Regions from separate parts of the Aliiglaciecola litoralis genome, predicted to be linked through region 2. Evidence: predicted binding sites of a transcription regulator. Region 2 holds the regulator's gene; each other region holds the start of a gene.
The links. Region 2 encodes MetJ, which represses methionine synthesis genes. Its sites were predicted from a motif close to TAGACGTCTAGACGTCTA; they were not measured.
Positions count from the first base shown of each region.

Region 1: the regulator MetJ is predicted to act here: its motif matches at 2,060-2,077, upstream of thrA (bifunctional aspartate kinase/homoserine dehydrogenase I).
Region 3: the regulator MetJ is predicted to act here: its motif matches at 3,793-3,810, upstream of serA (phosphoglycerate dehydrogenase).
Region 4: the regulator MetJ is predicted to act here: its motif matches at 2,222-2,239, upstream of metA (homoserine O-acetyltransferase MetA).

Region 1 is NZ_BAAAFD010000003.1:134,746-140,519, forward strand. Features, by position in the region: gene aceK (bifunctional isocitrate dehydrogenase kinase/phosphatase) at 1-1,530, opposite strand, end outside; gene ABD036_RS07610 (response regulator) at 1,622-1,987, shown strand; gene thrA (bifunctional aspartate kinase/homoserine dehydrogenase I) at 2,291-4,753, shown strand; gene thrB (homoserine kinase) at 4,757-5,716, shown strand; gene thrC (threonine synthase) at 5,748-5,774, shown strand, end outside.
Region 2 is NZ_BAAAFD010000002.1:371,331-377,104, reverse strand. Features, by position in the region: gene metF (methylenetetrahydrofolate reductase) at 52-933, opposite strand; gene metJ (met regulon transcriptional regulator MetJ) at 1,076-1,393, shown strand; gene ABD036_RS05355 (hydroxymethylglutaryl-CoA reductase) at 1,733-2,908, shown strand; gene ABD036_RS05350 (GNAT family N-acetyltransferase) at 2,947-3,456, opposite strand; gene ABD036_RS05345 (malic enzyme-like NAD(P)-binding protein) at 3,503-4,747, opposite strand; gene ABD036_RS05340 (methyl-accepting chemotaxis protein) at 5,025-5,774, shown strand, end outside.
Region 3 is NZ_BAAAFD010000010.1:135,879-141,652, forward strand. Features, by position in the region: gene ABD036_RS15740 (nucleoside hydrolase) at 1-722, shown strand, start outside; gene ABD036_RS15745 (GAF domain-containing hybrid sensor histidine kinase/response regulator) at 785-2,407, shown strand; gene ABD036_RS15750 (5-formyltetrahydrofolate cyclo-ligase) at 2,416-3,030, shown strand; gene rpiA (ribose-5-phosphate isomerase RpiA) at 3,074-3,730, shown strand; gene serA (phosphoglycerate dehydrogenase) at 3,851-5,080, shown strand; gene ABD036_RS15765 (DUF481 domain-containing protein) at 5,164-5,774, opposite strand, start outside.
Region 4 is NZ_BAAAFD010000007.1:75,421-81,194, forward strand. Features, by position in the region: gene metH (methionine synthase) at 1-152, opposite strand, end outside; gene ABD036_RS12580 (homocysteine S-methyltransferase family protein) at 165-1,220, opposite strand; gene metA (homoserine O-acetyltransferase MetA) at 1,232-2,158, opposite strand; gene ABD036_RS12590 (DUF2802 domain-containing protein) at 2,385-2,795, opposite strand; gene ABD036_RS12595 (chemotaxis protein CheW) at 2,890-3,384, opposite strand; gene ABD036_RS12600 (chemotaxis protein CheW) at 3,410-4,132, opposite strand; gene ABD036_RS12605 (ParA family protein) at 4,129-4,911, opposite strand; gene ABD036_RS12610 (protein-glutamate methylesterase/protein-glutamine glutaminase) at 4,949-5,774, opposite strand, start outside.

The sequences.
Region 1 (5,774 bases), on a different contig from region 2:
AAACACGTCTTCAGGAGACACGGACAAAGTGTCCATCGCAAAAGGATCATCCGACTTAGGTAAGGTTCGAAACGTGCGTTGGTTCATCCAACATATCTCGTCGTAATCGTAAAAAATAACACGGCCATGGCGAGTTAGACCAAAATTCTTGTGCAGCATATCGCCTGGAAATATGTTGGCGGCGGCAATTTGCTTGATACACAACCCTAAATCATCAATGGCATTGTAAATTTTTGTCGGATCAGTTTCGGTTTGCAAAAACAAATTGAGCGGCGTCATTTTGCGTTCAATATAAAGATGTTTGATGATCACTTCATTGTCAGTAACCTCTATATTTTTGCTGGCAACGTCTAGCAACTCCTTTAGCAAATCATCTTCGACTCGTTCTTTTGGAAGTCGAAAGTTAACATACTCATGCGTATCGGCCATGCGCCCTACGCGGTCAGTCATTTTAACTAATCGATAACACTCTTTTACTTGCTCACGAGTAACACTTTTACTTTCTGGGAACTCATCTTTGATGATCTTGAATACCACACCGTAGGAGGGGAGATGAAATACCGCCATGACTAATCCCCGAATACCTGGAGCAACGGTAAATTTGTCATCTGTTTCACCAAGATGTTTAAGAAAATTCCGATAAAACACCGTCTTACCGTGCTTGTAATGCCCAATGGCCATATACAATTCGAAGTTTTTCTTGTTTGGCATTAATTCTTGTAAGAACGCGACCACTTCAGCGGGATATAAGGTGTCCGCCATAAAGTAGGCGCGTGCGAAACCAAAGATGACACTTAAATCTTTGTTGTCAGTTAGCAGTGCATCAACCTGTAAATGAGTGTCATCTTTTACCAATAGCGCAATAACAAAGGGCAGGGTTTCGTCTGGCATGCAGATCCTGCCGATGAGATAAGCCGCCTTACCTCGATAAAAAACCGGTTTTAGGATCTCCACTGTGTGTACGCTTGCTAATTGACGACGGTTCAGTCTTTGTCGCAGCGCGGCATCGAGATGTTCCAAGTCTGACTGTTTATTTTTATACGGAATGCTAAAGCGATAAATCGACAATATAGACGCCATCATGGAGCCAACTGTGCCGCTGGTGTCAAAGCTATTGACGATCTTATGTTTATCTCGGCCTGCTATGTAGCATCGGCTAGGCAATACAAACATGATGTCTTCATCAATTTTTTGGTGTTTGTATATTCTGCCTATCACCGAATTGTAAAAAGTTTCAGCTAGCTCGTACTGCGGATGCTGGTTGAGCTGTTCAGCATACTGCTGTTTTACTTCGTGCCAAAACGCGGTGGATTGTTTATGTGGATTGAGCAAGTTATACAATTCCGCCACAGTATCCGACAAGCTTTGTTCATAGATAGAAATACGCTCTTTGATCGCAAATTGGGTGGCTTTCCATTGTGCCTGCTCAAATCTTTGTTTGGCTCCAGAAGTAATGCGGCAGAACCATCGATAGTTCTTTTCGAAACCAAAAAGTATCTGATAAGCGATTTTTTCTTGAATAGTTGGCATGTGTTCTGTACAAGTACTGGAGTAACAACAACACTATTGAAACATAAAAACCCTTAGTTAATAAGAATAATAATAAAAACAAGGAGAGGTTGTGAGTTTCCCTGTATTGATCTGTGATGATTCTGCGATTGCGCGAAAAATGGTGCAACGTAGTTTGCCTGAAAATTTTGCGAGTGAGATCCAACTTGCTTGCAATGGTCAAGAAGCGGTCGATAAATTACGCGAAAAGCCGTTTGCACTGCTATTGCTTGATTTGACAATGCCTATTATGGACGGCATAGAAGTTCTGCAAGAAATTAAAAAACACTGCATCGAAGTCTTTGTTATCGTGATATCTGGCGATATCCAACCCGAGATGAAACTACGTGTTGAAAAGCTCGGTGCCTTGGATTTTATTGAAAAGCCTGTTGATCCACCTAAGCTGATGTCTGTGTTGCAACGATTTGGCCTTTATTAAGCACAGTTGTATTCTAGTTCTAAGATAGAGCGAATAAATTACTGCGATAGCAAATAAAGCAAACTTTGTGTATTGACATATAGACGTCTATACGGCAGATTGATCACATGAAATTAAAAACAATAATAATGAGCACCACCGGCATGATGATGATTACCAGCCCTTTTGGGAAGGTCGCCGGCTAGTGCATTAAAGAAATTTAAAAAAAGCCCGCGAATCTAGCGGGCTTTTTCGTTATTTGGGGGTGAGTTTTATCATGACTAAGCTGACAAAAGAGCAACAAGACGTATACAGGAGCAACAAATGAAGGTGTTGAAATTCGGTGGATCATCCTTGGCTGATTCAAAACGTTACCTGACGGTAAAAGACATCAGTTTAGCCAGTCATCAAGAAGGTGGCGCCGCGGTGGTGTTATCCGCGCCAAAAGGAGTAACTAACGCTCTGTCTCTTCTATGCGAACAAGCCAGTGCAGGCAAAGATTTTGGCGAGCTGTACGCAAAATTAGGGATGACGTTAAATGGCATTGCCGACGACTTAGCGGCAACCTTGCCAGCATTTCGTCGCGCTCGACTGGCCAGCTTTATAGACACTGTGCTGATAGAGCTGAAACAGCATCTTGAAGGCATAAAGTTACTGCAATGCGCTCCGGAACAAATTGTTGCTAAAATTCTCAGTCTGGGTGAATACGTCAGCGTTAATTTATTCAGTGAAATCCTGGCTTCTTTGGGGCAGAAAAATCACATAATCGACCCGGTAAGCTATATTGTTGCTGAAGGCGACTATCTCGATAGCATCGCCGATGTGGCCGTGAGCAAAGCGCGCTTTGCTGATTTTATTTATGACAAACAAGAAACTTTGATCATGCCGGGTTTTGTTGCCGCTAACGCTGAGGGCGAAAAAGTCACACTCGGGCGCAATGGTTCGGATTATTCCGCAGCTATACTAGCCGCCTGTCTTGATGCCGATTGCTGTGAAATATGGACCGACGTTGATGGTGTATACAATGCCGATCCTAATCAGGTGGAAGGTGCCGTTCTATTAGATAAACTCACTTATCAAGAAGCCATGGAGTTGTCTTACTTTGGTGCTAAAGTGTTGCATCCTAAAACGATCGGCCCAATTGCCCAACACCATATTCCCTGTCTAATTCGTAACACGTTAAATCCCTCAGCGCCTGGCACCTTAATTGGCAAAGAATCCAGTGAAATTTGGACCAGTGTAAAAGGTATTTCGCATCTAGATGATATGACAATGTTTAACGTGGCTGGACCGGGCATGAAAGGCATGGTTGGTATGGCAAGTCGAGTATTTGAAGTCATGTCAAATGCGAATATTTCCATCAGCCTGATCACTCAATCTTCTTCGGAGTACAGTATTAGCTTCTGTATTCACAGTAAGGACGCTGATAAAGCGCAAAACTTGCTTGAAGACGCCTTCGCATTAGAACTAGCAAACAATTTACTTGATCCAATTGAAGTGCGTCACGAATTAGCGATCGTCACCTTAGTTGGTGATGGGATGCGACATTCCAAAGGTCTTGCAGCCAAATTCTTTACGTCCTTAGCGCAAGCTAGAGTAAATAATGTGGCTATTGCTCAAGGGTCCTCTGAACGCTCTATTTCTACGGTTATTGAAAGACACCGCGCCAAAGAAGCGGTGAAGGTAGTTCACCAGAATTTTTTCTCCAATTCCCACTCCATTGACGTTTTCCTGGTAGGTTGTGGGAATGTAGGAAAGGAATTATTACAGCAAATGGCCCGTCAGCAACCGCTATTGGCAGATCGCGGCATTAGCCTGAAAGTCTTTGGAATCGCTAACAGTAAGAAGTTGTTGTTGAATCCTCAAGGAATCGACCTCCAAAACGGTTGGGCAGAGTCATTGGCAGGCGCCGACTCGACCTTTTCATTAGATCGATTGCAAGAGTTTGTTCAACAAAACAGTTTGGTCAATCCGGTCATCGTCGATTGCACAAGCAATGAACATATTGCCAGTCAGTATGTTGACCTTATGTCTGCTGGCTTTCACGTTGTCACACCGAACAAAAAAGCCAATACCTGCGATATCGCTTACTACAAAAAGCTACGCGCCACAGCACAACAAACGAACCGACAATTTTTATATGAAACAACGGTAGGAGCAGGTTTGCCGGTTATTGATAATCTGCAGAAATTGATTTTTGCGGGCGACGAACTAAAACGCTTCGAAGGTATTTTATCGGGTTCGTTATCTTACGTCTTTGGCAAGTTGGACGAAGGGTTGAGCTTATCTGAAGCGACGGCAGTGGCTAAAGAATCCGGTTTTACCGAACCAGATCCTCGTGATGATTTATCCGGGATGGACGTGGCCCGAAAATTATTGATTATGGCGCGTGAAGCCGATCTTGAATTGGAATTATCCGATATTGAAATTGAGTCTGTTTTACCTTCGTCTTTTGATGACTCCGGCACTATTGAAGACTTCCTGACCAATTTACCAAAGATTGACGACCACTACCGTCAGTTAATCGATAAAGCGCGAGCAGAAAACAAGGTTTTGCGTTATGTTGGAACCATAGAAAAAGGACACTGCAGGGTTGCATTGAAGGCCGTTGCTAGCGATCATCCGTTATATAGCATTAAAGATGGCGAAAATGCATTAGCAATTCATAGCCACTACTACCAACCCATACCTTATGTTATTCGAGGTTATGGTGCAGGCGCTACGGTGACTGCAGCTGGAGTATTTGCCGATGTTTTACGCACCATGCCTTGGAAACAGGATATTTAATTAATGGCGAAAAAAGTTACAGCTTATGCTCCAGCCTCTATTGGCAATGTCAGTCTTGGATTCGATTTACTCGGTGCGGCGCTTAAGCCAATTGATGGGCACTGCTTAGGAGACAAAGTCGAAGTGAGCTCAGCTGAGCAATTTTCACTAAATGTTGTTGGGCGGTTCGCGCATAAACTACCGGCAGATCCCACTACTAATATTGCGGCTCACTGTTTCCATATGTTCAGCGCTAAGCTCAAAGAAAAGGGAATTCCAGTGTCCGACGTGGCAATGGTATTACACAAAAACTTGCCTATCGGCAGTGGGCTTGGCTCCAGTGCCAGTTCGATTGTGGCTGCATTACATAGTTTAAATGTGTTTTTTGACTCGCCTTTTAGTCAACATCAAATGTTATTGATGATGGGCGAACTCGAAGGACAAATCAGTGGCAGTGTTCATTATGATAACGTAGCTCCTTGCTTTGTCGGTGGCTTGACTTTAATGAATCATCACGGCGACCATATTGCACTTAAGTTGCCGTTGTTCGAAAATTGGTATTGGGTTGTGTGTTACTCAGGTATCAGTGTGTCGACTTCGGTAGCCAGAGACATTCTTCCAAAGCAAGTATCTATTGCCGATACGATAAAGTTTGGTCAACAGTTAGCGGTATTTGTTGATGCTTGCCATAGACAAGATGAAAATTTGGCCGCGGCCATGATGCAAGATGTGGTGGCTGAACCTTATCGCAAGAGCTTGTTACCTAACTTTGACGCCAGCCGTGAATTTGTTATGCAAAATGGTGGGCTTGCATTCGGTATCTCGGGTTCAGGCCCTACTGTATTTGCAATTACTAATGACGCGCAGCATGCAGAAAAAATAAAAGATTGGTTACAACAACACTATATTCAAAACGACGACGGCTTCAGCCACATATGTCGTATAGATGCGCAAGGGGCTGATGCCTCTACGATTATCGCGTGAAACTAGATTAATCAAGAAAGGTAGTAAACAAGTGGAATTGTTCAACTTAAAAGATGAA
Region 2 (5,774 bases):
TTCGTGCATATTTCCCTCTTGAACTCTTTTCTCCTGATTAGTTTATCTGCTTTAAGCCCGAACACCTAATAAATGGCAAATGGCGTAGCTTAATTCGCTGCGGTTGAGGGTGTAAAAATGGAAATCGCGGATCCCTTCTTTTGCCAGTACTTTAACCATATCCATAGCAATACTGGCACCCAGTAAATTACGTGTGGTTTGGTCTTCTTTTTCCAATCCATCGTACATTTTGTGCAGCCATCCAGGTACGTGCACATTGGTAAAGCCTGCAAACCGTATCAAGGTTTGATAATTAGTAACAGGCAATATGCCCGGCACAATATCCAAATCGATGCCCGCTGCCGCGGCGCGATCGCGAAATCGTAGGAACACCTCTGCATCAAAAAAGAACTGGCTGATCGCTTCGGTCGCACCGGCTTCGGCTTTTCGCTTTAGATTGAGCAAGTCAAATTGCGCGTTGGGCGCTTCTGGATGCTTTTCTGGGTAGGCGGCAACAGAAATATCAAAATCGGCGACGTCTTTAAGCAACGCAACCAGATCAGCGGCATACATATCTGTTTTGCTGGTTCCCTCGGGTAAATCTCCACGCAATGCCACTATCCGGCGGATCCCGCTACTCCAGTAATCTTTGGCAATTTGTACCAATTCTTCTTTGCTGGCATCGACACAGGTTAAATGTGGAACAGCAGGAACACCTGTTTCTGTTTGGATCCGTTTCACTACGTCATGAGTACGATCTCGCTCGCCACTATTGGCACCATAGGTTACTGACATATACGCCGGTTTCAGCGGAGCGAGTCGATTTACCGACTTCCATAGCGTCTGTTCCATTTGTTCAGTTTTGGGCGGGAAAAACTCAAATGAAACGTTAATGCCACTTAATTCTGATAAAGATTGATTAAGGGACTCTATACCTTGGGCATACGAAACCATGGACACTCCGAAAGTTAGTATTAAAATAGCCGTTTAGACGTCTAAATTAGACTGGTTAGGCTAAGCCGTCAAGATGTTTAGACATCTAACTGAGTTACAGTTAGACTTTCCAATCATAAGAAAGATAAAAAAGAGTATCAGTATGGCAAAGTGGAACGGAAAATATATACATCCCTACGCTGAACACGGCAAAAAAAGCGAATTAGTTAAAAAAGTGACAGTTTCTATTCCACTTAAAGTGTTGAAAGTGCTCACTGACGAGCGCACTCGTCGTCAGGTCAACAATTTGCGCCACGCGACTAATTCTGAATTATTGTGCGAGGCATTTTTGCACGCGTTTACGGGGCAGCCATTGCCCAATGACGACGATTTACGCAAAGACAATCCTAACAAGATCCCTAAAGAGTCACGTGAATTAATGGCGTCTATGGGATTAGAGATTAAGGAGAGTGACGATTAACATCTGTTGGGTTTTGCATACAAGATCCAACTCATCGTTTTCACTAGGAGGCTGTTAATTTACATGCCTAGTATTTAGCGCACAGTTGACTACTGGGCATTAAAATAGCCATTTAACTGTGCTTTAGCCTAAATCTCTCCCCCATCAATGCACCAATTTACGCTTAGCTAGAGCAATATTGGTGCAGCGATTTATTGCCTTCCTCGACGCTCCAATAATTTGACCAGTAAATTCATTCTATTGTCATGAATTCGTCATCTACGGCAGCCACACTTAGTATGGCAAGCACCTTGCATCGTAGTTGAAATTAATGTCAATTCAATGAAGGACCACTTAACCATGAGTAAAACCCCGCGGATCCCAAGAAATACCATGAACGATCACAGCAATGAGTGGGCGAAAAAGCGTCGCGACTATTTGACCGAGCAAACTGGCACTGAGCTGCCCCATACGGGCTACTACTCAATCGATCCAAAGGCGTTGCCCGGTAATATTGAAAATTTTATTGGCGTGGTGCAAATGCCCGTTGGTATTGCAGGTCCAATGTTGGTCAATGGAGAGCACGCCAAGGGCTATTTTCACGTGCCACTTGCGACCACAGAGGGGACGCTAGTTGCGTCATACAGTCGTGGTATGCGTGTGGTGAATGAGTGCGGAGGAGTGAATACCACAGTGGTAGAGCAATTCATGCAACGTGCGCCTGCATTCATTTTCGACAACGCCAGACAAGCTCGAGAGTTTGGTAGCTGGATTGATACACATTTTGAACAGATCAAACACGTTGCAGAAAGCACCACACGAATTGGCAAGCTGATGCACATCATGCAGTGGTCAGTATCGAAAACCCGTTACCTACGTTTCAATTATACGACAGGTGATGCAGCCGGTCAGAATATGGTAGGCAAGGCGACGTTGGCGGCTTGCGAATGGATATGTGCTAATTATCCTGGCAATTGTGAATATTTACTGTCGGGAAATATGGACACAGACAAGAAGCACTCTCAATTGAATATGCTGCACTCTCGAGGAAAGCGCGTGATTGCTGAAGTTGTATTGAAAAAAGACGTGCTCAAAAAGATCATGAAAGTAGATACAAAGATGCTGGCCAAAGCCACAGTGCTTGCTAACACCGGCGCTTTAATGGCTGGCGCGGCATATAATGGTCCGCACTCTGCGAATGGTCTTGCGTCGTTATTTATTGCCACTGGCCAAGATGAAGCCAATGTGGTGGAATCCCATGCTGGCTTGTTGTCCCACGAATTGTTAGACAATGGTGACTTTTATTTGTCAGTTACTTTACCTTCATTGATAGTCGCAACCTATGGCGGCGGGACAGGGTTACCGACGCAAAAGGAATGTTTGGAAATAATGGATTGTTATGGTCAAGGTAAAGCAAATAAATTAGCTGAAATTGCTGCGGCCACCGTATTAGCTGGAGATATTTCTTTGGCATGTGCGGTGATTGGCGGTCATTGGGTAAGCAGTCATGACAAGTTTGGACGCAATCGAGATTAGATAACCTGAACTGAAGGATAAGATACCTTTGCGCGAGGTTAATCAGCAGTTAATGGTGTTACTCTTGCCATTAAGAATACGTCTACATATTTCCCGTCTCGAAAGGCATAGTTTTTTGCCGTTCCTTCGATGGTGAAGCCAAATTTTTGATATAGGGATATTGCTGCGTCGTTATCTGTGTAGACTTCTAATTCGATTCTGCTGATTGCCAGCCAGTTGTGGGCCAGATCCAAGGCGGCTTTTACTAATGTGCTGCCCACCCCTTTGCCTTGCCACTGTTGAGATACGGCCATGCCGATATTAGCCTCATGTTTTCTTCGTGGAGCTTTAAATACTTCCATACCCAATTGACCAACAATAGCGCCATTTTGTTGGGCAACTAAGCTATAGAAATTATCCGGTTTGTTGCCTAAAAAGGATTCCCAACTATCAAGCGATGGATAAGGTAATTGTAAGGTATTAGTGTAATTAGGCGTTTGTTGATAAATCTGCCGTATCGCTGAAATATCGACTTTTTCACTGTGCCTTACTGTGAATTGCTGTTCCATTTGTCACTCGTAAAAGTCCAAGGGTGATTATCATCACCCTCACTTTTTATGCTAAATAGTTATCCGGAAGTGATGTCAACGCCGCGACGCCAGTCTCAATTGCCGCTTTGGCAACTGCGGTGGCTACGCGTTTGCACAAGCGCGGATCCATCGGTTTGGGAATAATGTATTTGCGTCCAAACTCAAGTGAATCGATCTTGCTGGCCGCTAATACTTCCGCTGGGACAGGTTCTTTGGCGATGCTACGTATGGCATCAACTGCAGCTACTTTCATTTCATCGTTAATTTTTGATGCTCGCACATCGAGCGCGCCGCGAAATATAAATGGGAAGCAAAGTACATTGTTCACTTGATTGGGATAATCAGAACGACCAGTGGCCATGATCAAATCACTTCTAACCTTATGCGCTAGCTCGGGTTTGATCTCGGGGTCCGGATTGGAACAAGCAAACACCACCGGATTATCTGCCATTAGTTTTAATGTGTCTGGCGGCAAAACGTCTGGGCCAGATACTCCGACAAATACATCTGCACCGTCCATCACATCTTGCAGTGTGCGTTTGTCTGTATTGTTGGCAAACAACAATTTGTGAGGAGTGAGATCGTCGCGACGGGTGTGAATAACACCTTTACGATCAAGCATATAAATACGTTCTCGCTGAGCGCCACACTTGATCAGTAGCTCCATACAAGCTACTGCTGCTGCCCCTGCGCCCATGCACACTATAGTGACATCATGAATTTCTTTACCTTGGATTTCCAACGCGTTAAGCATACCCGCGGCGGTTACAATAGCTGTGCCGTGTTGGTCATCATGGAACACCGGAATAGAACAACGCTTGATCAACTCTTGTTCAATTTCAAAGCATTCTGGCGCTTTGATATCTTCTAGATTTATTCCACCAAAGGTATCAGCAATATTTGCTACTGTGTTGATAAACTCTTCAGTAGTGCGGTGCTTTACTTCAATGTCGATAGAATCAAGCCCTGCAAAGCGTTTAAACAATAACGCTTTACCTTCCATTACCGGTTTTGATGCCAATGGACCTAAATTGCCCAAACCCAAGATGGCGGTACCATTAGAAATAACGGCCACCATATTGCCTTTGGCGGTATATTTATAGGCGTTATCGGGGTCAGCTGCGATTTCACGAACGGGTTCAGCCACCCCAGGGCTGTATGCGAGTGCAAGATCAGTGACACTTTCCGCCGGTTTCGTCAGCTCAACGCTAATTTTTCCTGGAACCGGCTTGGAATGATAATCCAGAGCTTGTTGCCGAAAGTCAGACATAGTCGTCTTGTTCCTTAATGTGTAGGGTCAGAATAAATTTTTATTCGGTTTTTGTGTTTTTTTTATACCGATATTGGCAAATATAACATAGGCTTACTAGATACACATATCAGACAAGCCTATAAGTGGTATTCATGATGAAAATATTCTTCAAGTTTGTCATATGCAAACCGTTATACTAGAGAGTAGAAAAAAGTGAATACAGGTCTTTACCTAATTGACTGAATTCTGACAATGCACTAGTTTAGTGTGAAACCCGTTTCTTGGAGTCGCTATCTTGATCGTCTTAGCTTCTGTGCACGCACAAGTAAAAACACAATTACAAAAAACTGAAGAAGAGCGGGATCGACTTTTATCCCGTGTCGCCGAGTTGCAAAACGAAAACAAAGCGTTGGTGAGTGAGTTAGACACTGCGTTAAGTGCAGATCAAGTGGGTTTTGAATCCGGCTTGGTAAATTGTACTTTGGAATCGTTGAAGCAGGTCGAAGGGATTAGGCAGACAGTTTTAGAATCATTCAATCAGATTGAACACGAAAGTCAGTCGATCAAATCAATTGATACCTTGTTTGATGCATCAGCAGCTTCGCTCAAGATGATTGCCAAAGAAATGAACGGGCTATCTTCCAAAATGGGAGAGATGAACGACAACATTGGCGGTCTGTCAGATAAAGCCGACAACATTAATAAATTCGTTTCGACCATCACCAGTATTTCCGACCAGACTAACTTGTTGGCATTGAATGCTGCTATTGAGGCTGCTCGAGCCGGTGATGCGGGTCGTGGTTTCAGCGTTGTAGCCGACGAAGTACGGTCACTGGCCAATGAAACCAACAAATCTGCCAGTGAAGTAGCAGACTTAGTCGGTAACATCATTGCTTCAACCAAGAGTGCTGTCGATTCAGTTGTTGAAATTCAGCAAAATAATACCAGTCTGTCAGAGGGTGTGGCTGGCTTGAATGAAAATTACTCAGCTATTGTCGGCAGCTGTTCTTCAATGAAAGCAACTATTGCCGAATCCTCACATCGT
Region 3 (5,774 bases), on a different contig from region 2:
AGTCTGGCTACGCGCATTTTGTGCACGGCGACGATGGCTTTGGCAATATCAACTTCCCAGCCTCTCAGCGTGAACTAGACCCTCGAAGCTCGGCGCAGTTTATTGTCGATATGGCACGCGAACAGCCAGGCGAAATTACCCTTGTTGCGATTGGTCCATTAGGTAATCTGGCGCTAGCACTGCGTTTAGAACCTGATTTACCTAAACTGGTTAAAGGGGTAGTCATTATGGGCGGTGCGGCCTTTGTAAGAGGTAATGTCACTCCGGTTGCTGAAGCCAATATTTGGAATGACGCGCACGCGGCAGAAATTGTTTTTGCGGCAGATTGGGATCTGAAAATGTTTGGTCTTGATGTCACTAACGATGTGCCATTTACACCAGACTTTCTTGATGGTCTGCAAGAGCGAAACGATACTTTGGGTGGTTTTGTCAATAAATCATCGCAATTTTATGCTGACTTTTACTCACAAAATAGGGAAGACCGAGTGTGTTTCTTCCATGATGCAATGCCGTTGGCATACTTGATTGACCCAAGTTTGTTTGAATTTACACGCGGTCATGCACGAGTTTCGACTGACCCTTTGAATCGAGGGCAAACATCCGTAGCGCCAATTGGCACAACTATGAGTCCATTTTGGCTTGAGGCTTCACAAATAGACGTGGCCACAAAAGTGGATCACGATCGTTTACGTAAACTCTACTTGGACACCTACGCACTCTAATGCTAGATTTATGTTTGGGCGGCGATGGGCGTCACCCAAACATACTTGAGTAGCCGCAAAATATGATCTCTGCCCCCATTCCAGACAACGAATCGAAAAGGCTGGATGCACTCTACAAATATCACATCCTTGATACCGAAGCTGAGAAAGTGTTTGATGATTTAACTCAGTTAGCCTCGGATATCTGTGATACCCCCATTGCGCTCATCAGTTTAATTGATCCCGATAGACAGTGGTTTAAATCAAAAGTAGGCTTAGATGCCGATCAGACAACAAGAGATATCGCGTTTTGCGCGCATGCCATTCATCAAAAACAAATTTTTGAAGTGCGAGACACCCATAATGATATTCGCTTCAAAGATAACCCACTGGTCACTGAGGCCCCTAATATCCGCTTTTACGCTGGCATGCCGTTACTCACGCCAGAGGGCCTTGCCATTGGTACCTTGTGTGCCATTAGCGACCAACCGCATGCTTTAAACGAACATCAACGTAACGCTTTGGAGATATTAGGCAGAGAAGTTATTACCCAGTTAGAGTTAAGACTTAAGATCCGGCAACTTGAGCTAGCCAACGAGCGAAAAGCGGACTTTTTATCCAGCTTGAGTCACGAGTTACGAACTCCGTTAAATGCCATTATTAGCCTCAGCCAACTGATGTTCAATGACAAACAACATCCGCCAGCGGCGAAACATTTAACCTACTTGCAGCATTTAGATTTTAGCGGAAAACGACTATTAGATTTAGTCAACTCAATACTGGATTTGAGCAAAATTGAATCGGGCAAGATAGAATTAAATCCCAGCCATGTGTCGATCACTTCATTCTTTGATTCAATAGAAGGACTTATTACCTCCATCGCTCAATCAGCCCAGGTCACTCTAGATTTTCAGGTATCCGCCAAGGAATATACCCATATTTTCATCGATGAAGCTCGATTGAGCCAGATTTTGCTGAATCTTGCATCCAATGCCGTTAAATTCTCCAGTCCCAAGCAAACCGTTAATATTAATGTCGTGCTCAGTGAAGACTTATTGACCTTTGCAGTGAAAGATTCAGGAGTAGGAATTGCAGAACAAGAACAGTCTCGACTGTTTGGCAAATTTGAACAGCTGCACACCGATAAGAAATTGGAAGGAACAGGCTTGGGATTGATGATCACTAAGAGTTTAGTGGAGTTGATGGGGGGCTCAATCAAACTAAACAGTGCATTGGGAATGGGCACTTTGGTTAAGGTCAGTATTCCCGTTAAGAACAGCAAAAAAGCCATTCGCCGCACAATAAGCAAAACCTCTATTCGCGATTTTGATCCTGACGCGGCGATATTGGTGGTTGAAGATAATGAAATTAATCAACAGGTTGCCATCGCGATATTTCAATCCTTTGGCCTTGATATTGATATTGCAGGCAGCGGCGAAGAGGCAGTACAGCAAGTGCAGCAGCGCGACTATGACTTGGTGTTTATGGATCTGCACTTGCCTGGCATTGATGGTAAGGAAGCCAGCAAGCAGATATCAGCCAAGATCCCCCACCTGCCCATTGTTGCATTAACTGCTGACGTTTATGTGCAGCCAAATAAGGAAATCGTGGATTCGGGGATATGTAGCGTGTTACATAAACCCATTGTCATGGGGCAGTTGATTGCGGCCTTAAATGAGTATTGCCCTAATTCCAATAAAAAGTAAGCACCTTGGTGAATTCGACAGAAAAATCTAAACAGCAGTTACGTAGCTACTACAGGCAAGCTAGACGTTCACTGAGCAACAGCGAGCAACAACAGGCAGAAGCAAAACTACTTGAGCAATTGCTATCCTCCGGCACCTTGGATAATCAACGGCACATTGCCGTATATTTGAGTCAAGACGGCGAAATTTCTTGCCAGGCTTTAATTAACTGGTGTTGGCACAATAAAGTTCACACCTATTTACCGGTTTTAAATCCGCATAAAGCGGGATATTTGTTGTTTCTTCCTTATACCAAGGAGACAAAAATGAAAAACAATCAATACCAAATCCTCGAGCCAGTATTTGACCCACAAAGTGCAATCGACCTTGACGCGCTGTCATTAATGTTAATGCCATTAGTTGCCTTTGACTTGGCCGGTAATCGATTAGGCATGGGCGGTGGATTCTACGATCGTACATTAAGTCAAAAACTGGCCAAAAATAGCCCGTCGACCCGGCCCTTTCCACTATTATGCGGAGTGGCCCATGATTGCCAACAAGCACAACGGATTGAAACGCAGAGCTGGGATGTTCCTGTGGATAAAATCATTACACCATCAACCGTTATAAATAATGCGCTATAAGGTATACTGATTATTCTCTTCTTTGTTGAGACGGAAATTAGTTATGAACCAAAATGATAAGAAAAAAGCAGCCGCTCAAGCTGCGATGAAATTCGTACACGCCGATAGCATTATCGGCGTTGGCACAGGCTCTACGGTAAACTACTTTATCGAAGCACTAGAAAGCGTCAAAAACACTATCCAAGGTGCGGTATCAAGTTCAGATGAGTCAACCAAACGACTTAAAGCCATGGGTATCGAAGTGTTTGATTTAAATTCGGTAAGCAGTTTTGATGTTTATATTGATGGCGCTGATGAAATAACCCAACACAAACATATGATCAAGGGCGGTGGCGCAGCGCTGACACGGGAAAAAATTGTTGCCGCAGTGGCCAAACAGTTCGTGTGTATTATCGACGACAGTAAGCAAGTACCGGTGCTAGGTAAATTCCCCTTGCCTGTTGAAGTTATTCCTATGGCGCGCTCTTATGTTGCCAGGGAGTTGGTTAAACTTGGCGGTGATCCCGAATACCGACAAGGTGTCGTAACAGACAATGGCAACGTTATTTTAGATGTGCATAACCTGACGATCCTTAATCCAGTAGAAATGGAAAGGAAAATAAATCAAATTGTCGGCGTGGTCACCAATGGCCTGTTTGCACACCGTGGCGCTGATATTGTACTTGTCGCTACAGACGACGGCGTGAAAGAAATAACTTAGCGCAAATTAATCCGACAAGTTGCTTTCTTAATGAAACTACTTCTGGTATTTTTCATTGGAATTAGACGTCCAGATGTCTTTAATTTTAACTCTTATTAACTCTCTAACGTGGAAGAATTCATGAGCAAAGTGTCGTTGCCAAAAGATAAAATAAAGATATTGTTACTAGAGGGATTACACCAAAGCGCAGTAGATACCTTGGTCGCCAACGGCTATAACAATATTGAATACATCAAGACATCATTGAGTGAAGAAGAGTTAATTAAGAAAATTTCAGAAGTGCACTTTATTGGGATCCGCTCACGAACCCAGATTACCGCGAAGGTAGTGGAAGCCGCACAGAAATTGGTAGCAATTGGATGCTTTTGTATCGGTACCAACCAAGTGGATTTGAAGGCCACCCAAAAACGCGGAATACCCGTGTTCAACGCTCCTTTCTCTAATACGCGCTCTGTTGCCGAATTAGCCCTTGGACAGATTATCTTATTGCTACGGGGAATTCCTAGTAAAAATGCCAAAGCACACCGCGGCGAGTGGGAAAAAAGTGCGGTAGGATCATACGAGGCAAGAGGGAAGACCTTAGGTATTATTGGCTATGGTCACATCGGCACGCAATTAAGTATTCTAGCCGAGCATTTAGGTATGCGAGTGCAGTTTTATGATATTGAAGACAAGTTAGTACTGGGTAATTCAACGCAAGTGAAAACCTTGAATCAGCTACTTAAAACCTCCGATGTGGTTAGTTTGCATGTACCTGAAACACCTGAAACACAGAATATGATAGGCGCAAAGCAATTAGACATGATGAAGGATGGCGCGATCATAATGAATGCGGCTAGAGGCACGGTAATTGATATTGAAGCCCTAACTAACGCAATTAAAAGCGGTAAATTAAACGGGGCAGCGATCGATGTATTCCCGGTAGAGCCAAAGTCCAACAACGAAGAGTTTGTATCGCCATTGCGTCAATTTGATAATGTGATCCTGACGCCTCATGTGGGTGGTAGCACCCAAGAAGCACAACAAAATATCGGTATAGAAGTGGCTGGAAAACTGGCTAAGTACAGTGACAACGGCTCAACACTCTCCGCAGTGAACTTTCCTGAAGTTTCACTACCCGAGCACACAGACCGTTCACGTTTACTGCATATTCACGTCAATGCACCAGGTGTACTAACTCAAATCAACCAAGCATTCGCGGCTCATAACATTAACATTGCCGCGCAATATTTGCAGACACTCGAAAATATCGGTTATGTAGTAATTGACGTTGAGACTGACGACGCAGATCAAGCCTTTCAGCAACTTGCTCTTATCGACGGGACGATTAAAACCCGAATATTACACTAGGCTGGTAAGCGCAGTTAGCGGCATGAAACAAAAAAGCTGGTCAATCGACCAGCTTTTTTTAGAAGGGACTTCGCCTTATGTGTTTAGAAAAAAGTATACACAATAGTGGCGGAGGTCACGGTATCTAGATTCTCATCGTTACCCTGCACATCTGAGTTGTGAGTCATGAGCACGGCAAATTTCATCGATAACGAGTCGTTCAATTTCGCCGATAAAGATGTTTCTGAAATAGACTTGGTATTGTCTTGACCTACCTCCGTACTTAACAGTTGTTTGAACGTGGCAGTGTCAGAGATTTTCCACTTATAGTCCAAAGCACCACGTACAATAAGACCATTTACTTTCCTACCATCCTTAAATTTTGCATAAGAATAACCAGGACCGACACTGTATTCGAATGAGCTGCTTTCGTCGTCCCACAATTTCTGGTTCCAACCAACAGCGATAGTCGATTGATATTGGTAACTGTTAAATCTATCGTCGACATAGGAGCCATAAATAAACAAGCGATGATCAGGATTCTCCAACTTATAATTCCCCTGACCTGAAACCAACCATTTTTGCGCGGTGGTCTTTTCTACTTCTGCGTCGTTTTCAGTGACTTGGTTCTTTTGATAAATAGCGTCGAAAATGAAGTCGTTGCTCCATTTTTCCAATTCTTGATGGGCCGACAACTTACCTTTAACAGAGGTCG
Region 4 (5,774 bases), on a different contig from region 2:
GCGCCGTTTTCTACCTGTTGACGAGCAACGTCTAACGCCTGCTCATACTCACCTTCGAGGATAAGACGCTTAAATTTGGCCGAACCAGTAACGTTAGTACGCTCACCAACATTAACAAAGCGGGCACTGGCATTATGTAGTGTTTGTGACATTAATAACTCCTCTTAATGCACAAAGGGTTCAAGCCCAGACAGGCGCATTTTAATTTCGTGTTTAATGGGAACCCGTGGGGCTATTCCCGATACCGCTTGCGCAATGGCTTGAATATGCTCGGGACTGCTGCCACAACAACCGCCAACAATGTTGACGAGCCCTGACTCCGCCCACTCTTTAATATGTTCTGCCATTTCGGGCCCTTCCATATCGTATTCACCAAACTCATTGGGTAAACCGGCGTTGGGATGAGCGGAAACCAAACATTCTGCTTGATTGGATATCTCTTGCACGTATTGGCGCAATAGGTCTGGACCTAGCGCACAATTCAAACCAAAGGAAATAGGGTTGATGTGGCGTAACGAATAATAAAATGCTTCCGCCGTTTGACCAGACAAAGTGCGTCCCGAAGCATCTGTGATAGTGCCCGAGATCATCACCGGCAATACGATATCAAGATCATCAAATACCGTGTCCACTGCAAAAGCCGCCGCTTTAGCATTTAATGAATCGAACACGGTTTCTATTAAGATAAAGTCTGCACCACCTTCAATCAGTCCATGCGTGGCTTGTTTGTAGGCATCTACCAATTTATCAAAAGTAATATTGCGCATCCCCGGATCATTCACATCGGGTGAAATAGACGCAGTGCGATTGGTCGGCCCCAGTACACCGGCAACAAAACGGGGTTTTTCGGGTGTTTTATCGGTGAACTCGTCCGCAGCCTTCCTCGCTAACTTTGCCGCTTCAACATTAATTTCTTTCGCTAAAGATTGCATGTCGTAATCGGCCATGGAAATCGTCGTCGCGTTAAAGGTATTGGTTTCAATAATATCAGCGCCAGCAGCCAAGTACTCACAATGGATGTCATAGATGATTTGTGGCTGCGACAGAACTAGCAGATCATTATTGCCTTTCACGTCACAATGCCATTCTTGAAAACGATCACCACGATAATCATCTTCAGTTAATTTATAGCGCTGGATCATCGTACCCATGGCACCATCGAGGATCAAAATTTTGTCTTTGGCTAGCGCCTTAAACTGTTCTATTCGGTCTTGTCGCACTCTGATACCTCTTAATTTTTTGTCGGCAAATCGGCAAGGTTGTATGGTGTTGTCTGATACACGTAGTAGTTTAGCCAATTGGTAAATAATAATGAGCCGTGTGAACGCCATGTTACGCGATAAGGTCCTTGGGGATCATCATTTTGGTAATAGTTTTCAGGTACTTTTGGCGATAACTTATTGCGTATATCACGCTGATACTCTTGATCGAGGGTTTCGGGTTCATATTCTGGATGGCCAGTGACAAACACCATGCGTTTGTCTTCAGACGCCACTATGTATGCGCCTGCGTCAGGGGAGCTGGCGAGCACATTTAACCCTGGCGTACTTTGGTACTGTGGCACTGGAATTTCACCAAAACGGGAATGTGGTGCATTAAAGACAGGATCAAAACCTCTCATTAATTCATCGTGAACCGCATTCACTGAATGGGCATACACGCCGGATAGCTTTTGTTTTCGCAATTGACGATTGTAACCATAAAAGTGGTAGTAGGCAGCATGGGCGGCCCAACAGGAATACAAGGTCGATTGCACATGACGCCGTGACCAATCCATGATGGTGGTTATTTTGTCCCAATACTTCACATCCTGATAATCTAGATGCGCAATAGGCGCCCCTGTGATGATCAGTCCATCGTAATTTTTATGTGCGACTTCATCAAACGATAAATAGAAGTTGTCCATATGCGCTTTAGGGGTATTTTTAGGTGCCTGATTATCTATTCGGATCAAATCAATATTGATCTGCAATGGAGTATTCGACAACAACCGCAAAATTTGGATTTCAGTTTCAATCTTGTTGGGCATCAGGTTCAGCAACCCCACTTCCAGCGGACGAATATCCTGTTTGGATGCCGCATCCGTATCCATTACGAAGATATTTTCAGCGTTCAATACGCCTTGTGCTGGCAAGTCGTTTGGAATTCGAATTGGCATAACATCTCCATAGCAATGAGTGAAGGGTCAAATTTCGCTCATTCCACCGGCAAAGTCAACATCTTTACGTCTAGACGTCTAAACGTACAAATAAAATTTTAAATTTACCTAAGACTTAATAGCATAAGATAGAAATGTATGGTCGAGCTTATTGAGGACACGGAAGAATAAAATAGTGGGAAGCGCTGCGCTCTAGAGCAAGTATTATGGTTTCGCTGTTACCTACTTACGAGTGGGATTTTTTCACCGACACCAACAACTCAGCTTCGGCTCTAGGTAATTCGCATTCGCGCATCAGATCCTCAACCGTAGCGCCAGCATCGACCATTTTTGCCGCTTGAGTGTACATGCGGGTGGCAGGATCTAAATACTCAACCTCCGCGACTTTATCACCTAAGTGTTCAATTTTGACGATCAGATCTTTGACCTTAGCACCCACGGCCAACGCACCTGAACGCACCTCATGAACTTCTTCTTGCTGGAGTCGACTAGCGTGCTGTAATGCATCAATGCGCTTGCTAAGATCCGTTAGTATTTTGCCTTGTAGGCTGACCGTTTTGCGTAACCATAACGTCATTGCCACGCAGATAACCACAATACACAGCGCAATCGCCAGTGCCATAGTTTCCCAATTCAATATCTGCTCCCCACTTATCGAAGTCATCGACATCTGATACAAAAAACCCTGCTCAATTGACCAGGGTTTAGATACAAACAGTGATACCTAAAAACTAGATACCGCTGATTTCATCCCATTCTTCATCACTTAGCAACTTATTCAGATCGACCAATATTAACAATTCGCCATCTCTGTTGCTCACACCCTGAATAAATTTGGCACTTTCTTCGGTCCCCACATTGGGCGCACTGTCAATCTCAGATGAACGAAGATATACCACTTCGGCCACACTATCGACCAGAATCCCCACCACTTGCTCGTCCGATTCAATGATCACAATCCGCGTGTTGTCGGTAATTTCATTAGGTGGCAAGCCGAAACGAGTGCGAGTATCGATAACAGTAACGACATTACCGCGTAAATTGATAATCCCTAATACATATTCGGGAGCACCTGGTACAGGAGCAATTTCAGTGTGCCTGAGCACTTCTTGAACTTGCATTACATTGATGCCATAGGTTTCTTCACCTAAGCGATAGGTAACCCACTGCAAAACTTCATCATTGCTATCAACTGCGGCATTTTTTGCAATTCTTTCGTCACTCATATGACTCGCTCCCTACAAGCTGCGTCTATTTATCATTACTACCTAGGCCTTTGTTTAACATATCAATTAAGTGTTGAACGTTAACAAGTGCACACATCTTTTCTTTGACCATTCCCGCCAACCAAGGGCGTTTACCATTAGTCTCACGCCATTTAACATCACTTGGCTTTAATACTGACGTGGTGGTGAGACTTTCACAAGCCAAACCCCAACCGCTGGTGTCTAACATTATAAGATATTGATAATTTAACGATTCTGCCAGTTTTTCGTCATATTTTTCTGGCATAACCCATTTTGCCGTGTCGACAACACTTAAATTTTCATCTCTATGAAGCATAACACCTTTGAACCAATCTGGTTTTCCAAATAATGGGCCAATTTTTTCAATCTTGTGGATGCCACCTAATTCCGTCAATGGCAACGCTAATGTTAACCCTGCGACTTTGAAAAACAACGCTTGGAAATCACGGGTTGGAATACTGGTGGTGACAACCTCAGTTTTCAGCGGCTCTGCTGGTTCTTTTATGTCGACCTCAGACGCACTTTCTTTAGCGATGATTGTTTCTTCAGTGACGCTATCTTCTGGGGACTCAATGGCAATGTCATCATTGATTTCTGGTATTTGAGCAGACTCAAGCAGTTTTGCAACGCTTTCTAATTGCACCACATCTTGTGGCGCTTCATCACTAAGCAATGACGTTAAATATTCTTCTACCAGTTCTTCTTTGGCGAACCCGCTATTTTTCATGATTGGTCACTCGCTGTAGATTGCAAATGCGTTAACAGATTTTTGTACGCATAAACGCCCCGTGATTTAGGACAATAAACTGACGGTGGTGATTGTGCCTGACTGGCGTCTCGAAAACGGGTGTCCACCGGGATCACGCCAGACCAAACTTGATCTTTGTAATCGTCACACAAGACCTTGTATGCATCCGCAGCAGCGTTTACCCGCTTATCAAACATAGTGGGTACGATAATGCGTTGAAACTTTCTATTCTGTGATTTAGACATGATTTCAAGGGTGTGCATCATCCGCTGCAAGCCTTTTAACGCGAGAAACTCAGTTTGCACAGGAATAATAAGGTGATGACTGGCTGCAACGGCATTTACCATCAACACGCCAAGCACCGGTGGGCAGTCAATCAACACATAGTCAAACTCATCGGCCACACAGGCAAAAGCTTTTTTTAGGATCAGTCCCATGCCTGGTTGAGTGCCCATTTTACGATCTAAGGTAGCCAATGCCATGGAAGCGGGTAAAATGAATAATGAATCTAATTTAGTCGGGCAAAGACTATCTAATACGGTGTCTTTGTTTAATTCCGCACCTGCAGCGAATACATCATAAACACTTGAAGACAGCTCTTCTGAGTCTACGCCAAAATAATAACTGAGTGAGGCTTGAGGGTCGGTATCAACCAATAGGACTCGGTGCCCTTGTTGAGCCAGAATGCCGCCCAGCGTAACAGTCGTGGTTGTTTTTCCCACTCCGCCTTTCTGATTCGCTATGGCCCACACAATCACAATATTGCTCTACCGGTTAATATCATCTGCAATGGGTCTATTTTACCTGCATTTCGGTGAGGATGCTTGATGCAATTTCATCCAAAGGTAAATTTCGTTCAGCGATATTGGCTTTGGTCACAGCTAAGGGCATACCATACACGACGCTGCTATTTTCATCTTGTGCCCAAATTTTGGCACCGCGTTGCTTTAACGCAAGACTGCCCTGTTTTCCATCTGCGCCCATGCCGGTCAGAATAATTCCGAGTACATCGCCACCGTAGACACGGCTTATGGATTCAAAGGTCACATCAACGCTAGGTTTGAACAACAAATGATCCTGTTGCTCCGACTCGGTAATTGTCACTTTTGGATCTTTGACATTACCATCCACTATCATCTGCTTGCCACCGGGTGCCAGATAAGCGCATCCAGGTTTCAATTTATCGCCCGACTGCGCTTCTTTGACAGTGATTTTACAGCCCTGGTTGAGTCTTTCAGCAAAAGCTTTAGTAAAACTACCCGGCATATGCTGAACCAATACGATGGGATAAGGAAAAGACGCAGGGAATTGCGCTAGAATTTTTTGCAAGGCAACCGGCCCGCCAGTGGAAGTCCCAAGCGCAAGCACTGCGTATCGCTTTCCTGAAGCTCTGGTTACGGAACCCGTTAAAACACTCGGGGCTTCAGAAGAAGGTGGCGCAACGGCTTGACTGGTCGAGCGCATAAACACTTGAGTTTTGACCGTGGTGCCTGGAGACGGCGTTTGAATAGCTCGCCTGCTGAAACTAGCTCGTTTTGCGGCAAGCGCTTTGACTCGTGATTGCAAAAGGTCAATTGACTCTCTGCGATTACTGGCAATGTCTTCAAATTTCTTTGGCAGG